Regions from separate parts of the Streptomyces sp. NPDC001507 genome, predicted to be linked through region 3. Evidence: riboswitches for the same ligand, from Rfam matches in the RefSeq annotation. Region 3 holds a riboswitch; each other region holds the start of a gene.
What was found. Region 3 has a riboswitch for thiamine pyrophosphate ahead of thiO (glycine oxidase ThiO). Riboswitches for the same ligand answer to the same signal wherever they lie in the genome.

Region 1: another riboswitch for thiamine pyrophosphate. It lies ahead of thiC (phosphomethylpyrimidine synthase ThiC); the one in region 3 lies ahead of thiO (glycine oxidase ThiO).
Region 2: another riboswitch for thiamine pyrophosphate. It lies ahead of ACFY0K_RS39075 (thiamine ABC transporter substrate binding subunit); the one in region 3 lies ahead of thiO (glycine oxidase ThiO).

The regions. Positions count from the first base shown of each region.
Region 1 is NZ_JBIAVV010000010.1:271,856-275,011, reverse strand. Features, by position in the region: gene thiC (phosphomethylpyrimidine synthase ThiC) at 1-1,356, opposite strand, end outside; TPP riboswitch at 1,349-1,526, opposite strand; gene ACFY0K_RS31060 (YibE/F family protein) at 1,598-3,156, shown strand, end outside.
Region 2 is NZ_JBIAVV010000014.1:245,949-249,104, reverse strand. Features, by position in the region: gene ACFY0K_RS39080 (ABC transporter permease) at 1-894, opposite strand, end outside; gene ACFY0K_RS39075 (thiamine ABC transporter substrate binding subunit) at 939-2,009, opposite strand; TPP riboswitch at 2,082-2,189, opposite strand; gene rlmN (23S rRNA (adenine(2503)-C(2))-methyltransferase RlmN) at 2,214-3,156, opposite strand, start outside.
Region 3 is NZ_JBIAVV010000002.1:522,693-525,848, reverse strand. Features, by position in the region: gene ACFY0K_RS08530 (NAD(P)/FAD-dependent oxidoreductase) at 1-914, opposite strand, end outside; TPP riboswitch at 1,092-1,203, shown strand; gene thiO (glycine oxidase ThiO) at 1,201-2,370, shown strand; gene thiS (sulfur carrier protein ThiS) at 2,367-2,579, shown strand; gene ACFY0K_RS08515 (thiazole synthase) at 2,585-3,156, shown strand, end outside.

The sequences.
Region 1 (3,156 bases), on a different contig from region 3:
CATCGCGGCACCGATGCCGGAGGTGATGTGGTCGTACGCCGGCGCGACGTCCGTGGTCAGCGGGCCGAGCGTATAGAACGGAGCTTCATCGCAGATCTCCTGCTGAAGGTCGATGTTCTCCTTGATCTTGTGCATCGGGACATGGCCCGGACCCTCGATCATGGTCTGAACATGGAAACGCCTGGCGATCCGGTTGAGTTCCCCGAGCGTGCGCAACTCCGCGAACTGGGCCTCGTCGTTGGCGTCCGCGATGGAACCCGGGCGCAGCCCGTCACCCAGGGAGTACGTGACGTCGTAGGCGGCGAGGATCTCACAGAGCTCCTCGAAGTTCTCGTACAGGAACGACTCCTTGTGGTGCGCGAGGCACCAGGCCGCCATGATCGAGCCGCCGCGCGAGACGATGCCGGTCTTGCGGTTCGCGGTGAGCGGCACGTACGGCAGGCGCACGCCCGCGTGGACTGTCATGTAGTCCACGCCCTGCTCGGCCTGTTCGACGACCGTGTCCTTGTAGATCTCCCAGGTCAGCTCCTCGGCCCTGCCGTCGACCTTCTCCAGTGCCTGGTAGAGCGGCACCGTGCCGATGGGGACGGGGGAGTTGCGCAACACCCACTCGCGAGTGGTGTGGATGTTGCGGCCGGTGGAGAGGTCCATGACCGTGTCCGCGCCCCAGCGGGTCGCCCAGGTCATCTTCTCGACCTCCTCCTCGATGGAGGAGGTGACCGCGGAGTTGCCGATGTTGGCGTTGACCTTCACCAGGAACCGCTTGCCGATGATCATCGGCTCGATCTCCGGGTGGTTGACGTTGGCGGGCAGCACGGCCCTGCCCGCCGCGATCTCCTCGCGGACCACCTCGGGAGCGACGTTCTCGCGGATGGCCACGTACTCCATCTCCGGAGTGATCTCGCCCCGGCGGGCGTACGCGAGCTGCGTCACCGCCTCGCCTCCCCGGCTGCGGCGCGGCTGGCGCGGACGGCCCGGGAAGACCGCGTCCAGGTTCCGCAGGCCCCCGCGCGGCGAGGTGTGCTTTATTCCGTCGTCCTCGGGACGGACGGGCCGGCCCGCGTACTCCTCGGTGTCGCCGCGGGCGACGATCCACTTCTCCCGCAGCGGCGGCAGGCCCCTGCGGACGTCGGTCTCGACGAGCGGATCGGTGTACGGACCCGAGGTGTCGTAGAGCGTGACCGACTGCCCGTTGGTGAGATGCACCTGACGGACCGGCACCCGCAGGTCGGGGCGGGAGCCCTCGACATACCCCTTGTGCCAGCCGATGGACTTCCCGGCCTCCGGGGACGATTCGCCCGCAATGGGCTGTTCGTCCTGGCTGAAGGCAGGCGTGCGTACATCCTTGTTGGTCATGAGACCTACTCCCTACGCCGGCATTACCCGGTAACAGGTTCGGCGGTCGACGCAGCGGCTTCCGTCGGGCGGCGTTTCATGTGAAACATCACTCGTTCCACGTGAAACATCGCGAATACGGAGGTCAGCGCCCTCTCAGCCCGGTGCTCCGAGCTCCCGCGTGTGCAAAGGTGCCTCCACGCTAGCGTCAATTCGGGCGCGGTGAACAGAGGGCCCCTACCGTTCTTGCGATGATCGGGCGGTGACCTCGACACAGCAGCACCCCTATCCGCCCCCCGACCCGCGGCGCGGCAACGGCGCCCCGCAGGATGGCGGCCCCGGCCACGGGGGCCGTGGTGCCAGTGACGGACACATCCACGGGCAGGGCGAGCCGTACGACCCCGGGCAGGCCTTCAGCCATGCCCACCATCACGACAACGGCCATGCCCACGGCCACGGTGAGACCCAGCATCACTCGTCCCACGGCCAGGCTCACGGCCGTTCGCCCGCTCCCCGCCCCGACCAGGGCCGCTCCGGGCCAGGCGGTGGTCACGGCTACTCGCACGGGCACAGCCACAGCCACGGCCCCGCCGCCCCCGTCTCCAAGCACCTGCGGAAGGTCATCGCGGCGATCCTCATCCCCTTCACCGCCGCGGTCGTGGTCGGCCTGGTGGTGCTGTGGCCCGGCGGCGCCCCGCCGCACGAACGCACGGGTGTCGGCTTCGACCGCCAGACGCAGGCGGCGACGGTCACCAAGGTCGTCTCGGTCAGCTGCAAGTCGGTCAACGCCTCCGGAGGCGGATCGATCGGCGACACCTCGACCTCCGACGGCACCTCCTCGAAGGAGGAGGGCGGCACCTGCAAGAAGGCCACGGTCCGGGTCGACACCGGCAAGGACAAGGGCCGTACCTTCACCGAGATCGTGCAGCCCGACCAGTCACGGCAGTTGCACGAGGGCGAGCAGGTCGTGGCCGCATACGAGCCGTCCGCACCCAAGGACCTGCAGTACTCGGTCACCGACGTGAACCGGAAGTTCCCGATGGCGCTGCTGGCCGGGATCTTCGCGCTCGCCGTCGTGGTGGTGGGCCGGCTGCGCGGTGTGATGGCGCTGGTCGCGCTGGCCGTCAGCTTCCTGGTGCTGACCATGTTCATCCTGCCGGGGATCCTGCAGGGCTCGAATCCACTGCTGATGGCGGTGGTGGGGTCGAGCGCCATCATGCTGATCGCCCTGTACATCTGCCACGGGCTGTCGGCGCGGACCTCGGTGGCGGTGCTCGGCACGCTGGTCTCGCTGTGCCTGATCGGACTGCTCGGCTCGGAGTTCATCGACTGGGCCGCCCTCACCGGCAACACCGACGACAACACCGGCCTGATCCATGGCCTGTACCCCTCGATCGACATGAGCGGCCTGCTGCTGGCCGGTGTCATCATCGGGTCGCTGGGTGTCCTGGACGACGTGACGGTGACCCAGACCTCGGCCGTCTGGGAGCTGCACGAGGCCAACCCGACGATGGGCTGGCGCGGGCTGTACCGGGCGGGCATCCGCATCGGCCGCGACCACATCGCCTCCGTCGTCAACACCCTCGTCCTCGCCTACGCGGGCGCCGCACTGCCCCTGCTGCTGCTCTTCTCCATCGCGCAGAGCAGTGTGGTCACGGTCGCCAACAGCGAACTGGTCGCCGAGGAAATCGTGCGCACCCTGGTCGGCTCGATCGGCCTGGTCGCCTCGGTGCCGGTCACCACGCTGCTCGCGGCCCTGGTGGTGTCGGCCGACCGGCCGGGCGCCGAGACGGCCTTGTCCGCGGAGGCCGCACCAGCCGG
Region 2 (3,156 bases), on a different contig from region 3:
CCGGACCAGCACGGCCAGCGGCAGCACGAGGAGCACGGCGACGGTGGCGAGCACCCCGCCGAGCAGCGCCCACTGCCCGGCCCCGCGCGGCCGGCGTGCCGTCACCGCCGGGTCCACCAGCCTGAGCGCGCTCTCCCGCCGCCGTACCGTCCACGCGTGCACGGCGAGGATCGCGCCGACCGCGGCGAACTGCACGAGGGTGAGGACGGCGGCCGTGGAGAGGTCGAAGATCTCGGAGGTCTGCCGGTAGATCTCCACTTCGAGGGTGGAGAACGTCGGCCCGCCGAGGATCTGCACCACGCCGAAGGAGGTGAAGGTGAACAGGAAGACCATCAGCGCGGCGGCGGCCACCGCGGGGGCGAGTGCGGGCAGGGTGACCTTCCGCCAGGCGGCCAGGGGGGAGACGCCGAGCATCCGGGCGGCCTCCTCCTGCCGCGGGTCCAGCTGGGCCCACAGCCCGCCCACGGTCCGTACGACGACCGCGTAGTTGAAGAAGACGTGCGCCAGCAGGATGGCCCAGACGGTGGTGTCGAGCCGTACGCCCCACAGCTCGTCCAGCAGGCCGCCCCGCCCGACCAGTGCGAGGAAGGCGGTCCCCACCACCACCGTCGGCAGCACGAAGGGGACCGTCACCACGGCCCGCAGCACCTGCTTGCCCGGGAAGTCGAGGCGGGCGAAGACGTAGGCGGCGGGCAGCGCGGCCAGCAGGGTGAGCGCGGTGGAGGCGAGCGCCTGCCAGGTGGTGAACCAGAGCACGTGCCGGATGTCGGACTGGCCGACGACGTCGGCGATCCGCCCGAACCGCCACACGCCGTCGACCCTCAGCCCGCGCGTGACGATCGCCGCGACCGGCCAGGCGAAGAAGACGGCGAAGAACGCGACCGGCACGGACATCAGCCCGAGCCGCGCCGCGCTCCCCGAACGGCCCTTGTGCGGGGCTACTTCAGTACGAGTGACGTCCACGTCTTGACCCACTGGTCACGGTTGGCGGCGATCTTGTCGGGCGCCATGGTCTCGGGGTCCTGGGCGGCGGGCCCGTACTTCGTGAACTCGGCAGGCACGCTCGCGCCCTTCACCACCGGGTACACGAACATGTTCAGCGGCATGTCCTCCTGGAACTCCTTGGAGACCAGGAAGTCGATGAGCGCCTTGCCGCCCTTGGTGTTCCCCGCGTTGCTCAGCAGCCCCGCGAACTCGATCTGCCGGAAGCAGGTGCCGGTCGCGACCCCGGTGGGCGCGGTGCTCGGCTTCGGGTCCGCGTAGATGACCTCGGCGGGCGGCGAGGAGGCGTACGACACGACGAGCGGCCGGTCACCGCCGGCCTTCTTGCCGCCGGCCGAGCCGGAGAACTCCTCGTTGTAGGCCTGCTCCCAGCCGTCGACGACCTTGACGCCGTTGGCCTGGAGCTTCTTCCAGTAGCCCTGCCAGCCGCTGTCCCCGTACTGCGCGGCCGAGCCGAGCAGGAAGCCGAGCCCCGGCGACGACGTGGACGCGTTCTCGGTGACGAGGAGGTTCTTGTACTGCGGCTTGACGAGGTCGGCGTACGACGTCGGCGGGGTCAGCTTGTGCTTGCTGAAGTACGCCTTGTCGTAGTTGACGCAGATGTCGCCGTAGTCGATGGGCGTGACCCGGTGCTTGGCCGCGTCGAGCTGGTAGGCCGTGCCGACCGTGCCGAGTCCCTTCGCCTCGTACGGCTGGAAGAGGCCGTTGTCGAGGGCCCGGGAGAGGAGGGTGTTGTCGACGCCGAAGAAGACGTCGCCCTGCGGGTTGTCCTTGGTCAGGATCGCCTTGTTGACGGCCTGCCCGGCGTCGCCGTCCTTGAGGACCCTGACCTTGTAGCCGGACTGCTTCTCGAAGTCCTGGAGCACGTTCTTGGAGACGGCCCACGAGTCGTGGCTGACCAGGGTGACGGTCTTGGAGTCGGCCTCGGAACCCGACGACGACGAACACGCGGACAGCGTGACGAGGCCGAGCCCGACGGCCGCGGCCAAGAAGGTCCTTGTGTGCACTGGTGTTTTCCTCCTGGGGTTGACCAGGAAGAGACGCGGCCCTGCCCGCGGTGTGCGGGCAGGGCGCAACAGCTTGAGTGATGACCGAACTTCCTACCCAGAATGACCTGGGCGAGGTTCAGAGGGTCTGCGGCCCGGTTGCCGCACTCTCAGCGCTGTGGCGCTCCCCTGTCGGAATATGAAGATGTACCTGCGGCCCTCAGATTACCGCTCGGTGGCCGCGAGCTGACCACAGGCTCCGTCGATCTCCTGCCCACGGGTGTCCCGGACCGTCACCGGCACACCGTGCGCCTCGATCGCCTCGACGAACGCCTTCTCGTCCTCCGGCCGCGACGCGGTCCACTTCGAACCCGGCGTCGGGTTCAGCGGGATGAGGTTGACGTGCACGGGCTTGCCCTTGAGCAGGCGGCCCAGCCGGTCCCCCCGCCACGCCTGGTCGTTGATGTCCCGGATGAGGGCGTACTCGATGCTGAGCCGCCGCCCGCTCTTCTCGACGTACTCGAACCCGGCGTCGAGGACCTCGCGCACCTTCCACCGCGTGTTCACGGGGACGAGGGTGTCGCGCAGTTCGTCGTCGGGGGCGTGCAGCGAGATCGCCAGCCGGCACTTGAAGCCCTCGTCGGCGAACCGGTGGATGGCAGGGACCAGTCCGACGGTCGAGACGGTGATCCCGCGCTGCGAGAGGCCGAGCCCGTCCGGGGCGGGGTCGGTGAGCGCCCGGATCGCTCCGACCACCCGCTTGTAGTTCGCGAGCGGCTCCCCCATCCCCATGAAGACGATGTTGGACAGCCGCGCCGGTCCCCCGGGAACCTCCCCGTCCCGGAGCGCCCGCATCCCGTCCACGATCTGGTGGACGATCTCGGCGGTCGACAGGTTCCGGTCCAGACCCGCCTGCCCGGTCGCGCAGAACGGGCAGTTCATCCCGCAGCCCGCCTGCGAGCTGATGCACATGGTCACCCGGTCCGGGTACCGCATCAGCACCGACTCGACGAGCGTGCCGTCGAACAGCCGCCACAGCGTCTTGCGCGTGGTCCCCTCGTCGGTCGACAGATGCCGTACGACCGTCATCAGCTCGGGGAACAGCGCCTCCCGCAGCTTGTCCCGCGAACCGGCCGGGATGTCGGTCCACTGCTCGGGGTCGTGCGCG
Region 3 (3,156 bases):
CGCGGGCCCTGGAGGGCGTTGTCCCAGTGGTGGATCAGCAGGCGCTCGCCGTAGCGGCCGGACGGGAAGGACGCGCAGTCGCCGACCGCGTAGACGTCGGGGACGGTGGTGCGCAGGCGGTCGTCGGCGAGCACCTCGCGGTGCGCGCCGAGCCCGATGCCCGAGCCGGTCAGCCAGGCGGTGGCGGGGCGGGCACCGATACCGACCACGACGGCGCCCGCGGGCAGCCGGGAGCCGTCGGCGAGCACCACCGCGCCGGGCTCGACGCCCGCCACGCGCGCGTGCGTGCGCAGATCGGTGCCGCTGTCGGCGTACCAGGCGGTCATCGGCGCGGCGACCTCGGCGGGGAGCGCTCCCGCGAGCGGGCGGTCGGCGGCCTCGACCACGGTGACCGCGCAGCCGGCCTCGCGGGCCGCGGTGGCGAACTCGGCGCCGATCCAGCCCGCGCCGACGACCACGATGTCGTGCTGCCGGGCGAGCACGGGCCGCAGCCGCTCGGCGTCGTCCAGGGTGCGCAGCAGATGGACGCCGGGCACGCCCTCGGTGCCGGGCAGCGTGACCGGCTCGGCACCGGTGGCGAGGACCAGGACGTCGTAGGGCACCGGTCCCGCCTCGGTGTCCAGCTCGTGGTCGGCGGTGCGCACGCCCAGCGCCTCGCGGCCCAGCGCCAGCTCGATGCCGAGCGTCTCGAAGTCCACCTCGAAGGCGGAGCCCTCCGACTTGCCGAGCAGCACGGCCTTGGAGAGCGGCGGCCGGTCGTACGGCTGGTGCGGCTCGGCGCCGATCAGCGTGACGGTCCCGGTGAACCCCTGCTCGCGCAGGGCCACCGCGGTCTGCACCCCGGCCATCCCCGCGCCCACGACGACCACGCGCCGCGTCTGTGACGTGCTCCGTCGCTGCGTCTGCTCGCTCACGTGATCACCATAGACAAGAACGATAGACAACTGACAAAGAGTCAGTCAGGAGTCGTGGCGAGTGACCTGTTCCACAGCACGGCCCGCGGCGCGGGCCGGGGCGCGGGCCGGGGCGCGGGCCGGGGCGCGGGCCGGGGCCGTCTTACGGGGGTGGAGCCCCGCGGGCTAGGGTGGCGGTGAAGCACACGCGGGAGCCCGGACGCACCGGGCTGAGAGGGAGGCTTGCGGCCTCCGACCGTACGAACCTGATCCGGGTCATGCCGGCGAAGGGAGGGGCTGGACGCCCATGTCCTCACGTACGTCCGACGTCCTCGTCATCGGGGGCGGAATCATCGGCCTGGTCACGGCCTGGCGGGCGGCCCGGCGCGGGCTCGCGGTCGCCGTGGTCGACCCCGAACCCGGCGGCGGGGCCGCGCAGGTAGCGGCGGGGATGCTGGCCGCGGTCACCGAGCTGCACTACGGCGAGCAGACCCTGCTGGGGCTCAACCTGGCCTCGGCGCGCCGCTATCCGGCCTTCGCCGCCGAGCTGACCGAGTTCACCGGCCACGATCTCGGCTACCGGCGCTGCGGCACGCTCGCGGTCGCGCTGGACGCCGACGACCGCGCCCACCTGCGCGAGCTGCACACCCTCCAGCAGCAGTCGGGCCTGGAGTCCGAGTGGCTGTCCGGGCGGGAGTGCCGGCGCCTGGAGCCGATGCTCGCGCCGGGCGTGCGCGGCGGGCTGCGGGTGGACGGCGACCACCAGATCGACCCGCGCCGGCTGGCGGCCGCGCTGGTGGCCGCGTGCGAGCGGTCCGGGGTGGTGTTCCACCGCGACTGGGCCGAGCGCCTGGAGGTGGTGCGGGAGCGCGCCGCCGGTGTCCGCACCCGCGCGGGTGACGCCCTGGGCGCCGGGCAGGTGGTGCTCGCGGGCGGCAGCCTGAGCGGGCGGCTGGCGGGCGTGCCCGACGACGTGCTGCCGCCGGTGCGGCCGGTGAAGGGGCAGGTGCTGCGGCTGACGGTGCCCGCGCGGTACGCGCCGTTCCTCAGCCGGACCGTACGGGCCGTGGTGCGCGGCGGGAACGTCTACCTGGTGCCCCGGGAGAACGGCGAGCTGGTCGTCGGCGCCACCAGCGAGGAGCTGGGCTGGGACACCACGGTCACCGCGGGCGGCGTGTACGAACTGCTGCGCGACGCGCACGAGCTGGTGCCCGGGATCACCGAGCTGCCCCTGACCGAGACCCGGGCCGGACTGCGTCCCGGCTCCCCCGACAACGCGCCGCTGCTCGGGCCGACCCGCCTCGACGGGCTGCTGCTGGCCACCGGGCACTACCGCAACGGGGTGCTGCTCACGCCGGTCACCGGAGACGTCATGGCGGAGCTGCTGACCGGCGGCGAGCTGCCGGCGGAGGCCCGTCCGTTCACGCCGAGGCGATTCGACCCCGTCCCCCGCGTCCTTGTGGAGCAGACCGCATGAACCTCTCCGTCACCATCTCCGTCAACGGGGAGCGCCGGGAGATCGCCCCGGGCACCGCTCTCGACTCGCTCGTACGGTCCCTCACCGCCGCGCCCTCCGGGGTGGCCGCGGCCGTCAACGAGACCGTCGTACCGCGCGGGCAGTGGGCGACGACCGATCTCGCCGACGGCGACCGGGTGGAAGTCCTGACCGCCGTGCAGGGAGGCTGAGCACCGTGGCCGACGATCCCTTCGTCCTCGGGGGTACGACGTTCTCCTCCCGGCTGATCATGGGTACCGGGGGTGCGCCCAGCCTGGAGGTGCTGGAGCGGGCGCTCGCCGCGTCCGGGACCGAGCTGACCACGGTCGCGATGCGGCGGGTGGACCCGGGGGTACGGGGCTCCGTGCTGTCGGTGCTCGACCGGCTCGGGATCCGGGTGCTGCCCAACACGGCCGGGTGCTACACCGCGGGCGAGGCGGTGCTGACCGCCCGGCTGGCGCGGGAGGCACTGGGGACCGACCTGATCAAGCTGGAGGTCATCGCCGACGAGCGGACCTTGCTCCCCGACCCGGTCGAGCTCCTTGACGCGGCGGAGACGCTGGTGGACGACGGGTTCACGGTGCTGCCGTACACGAACGACGATCCGGTGCTGGCCCGGAAGCTGGAGGACGTGGGGTGCGCCGCGGTGATGCCGCTCGGGTCGCCGATCGGGTCGGGGCTCGGGATCCGCAACCCGCACAACTTCCAGCTGATCGTCGAGCACGCGCGCGTGCCGGTGATCCTGGACGCGGGGGCCGGTACGGCGTC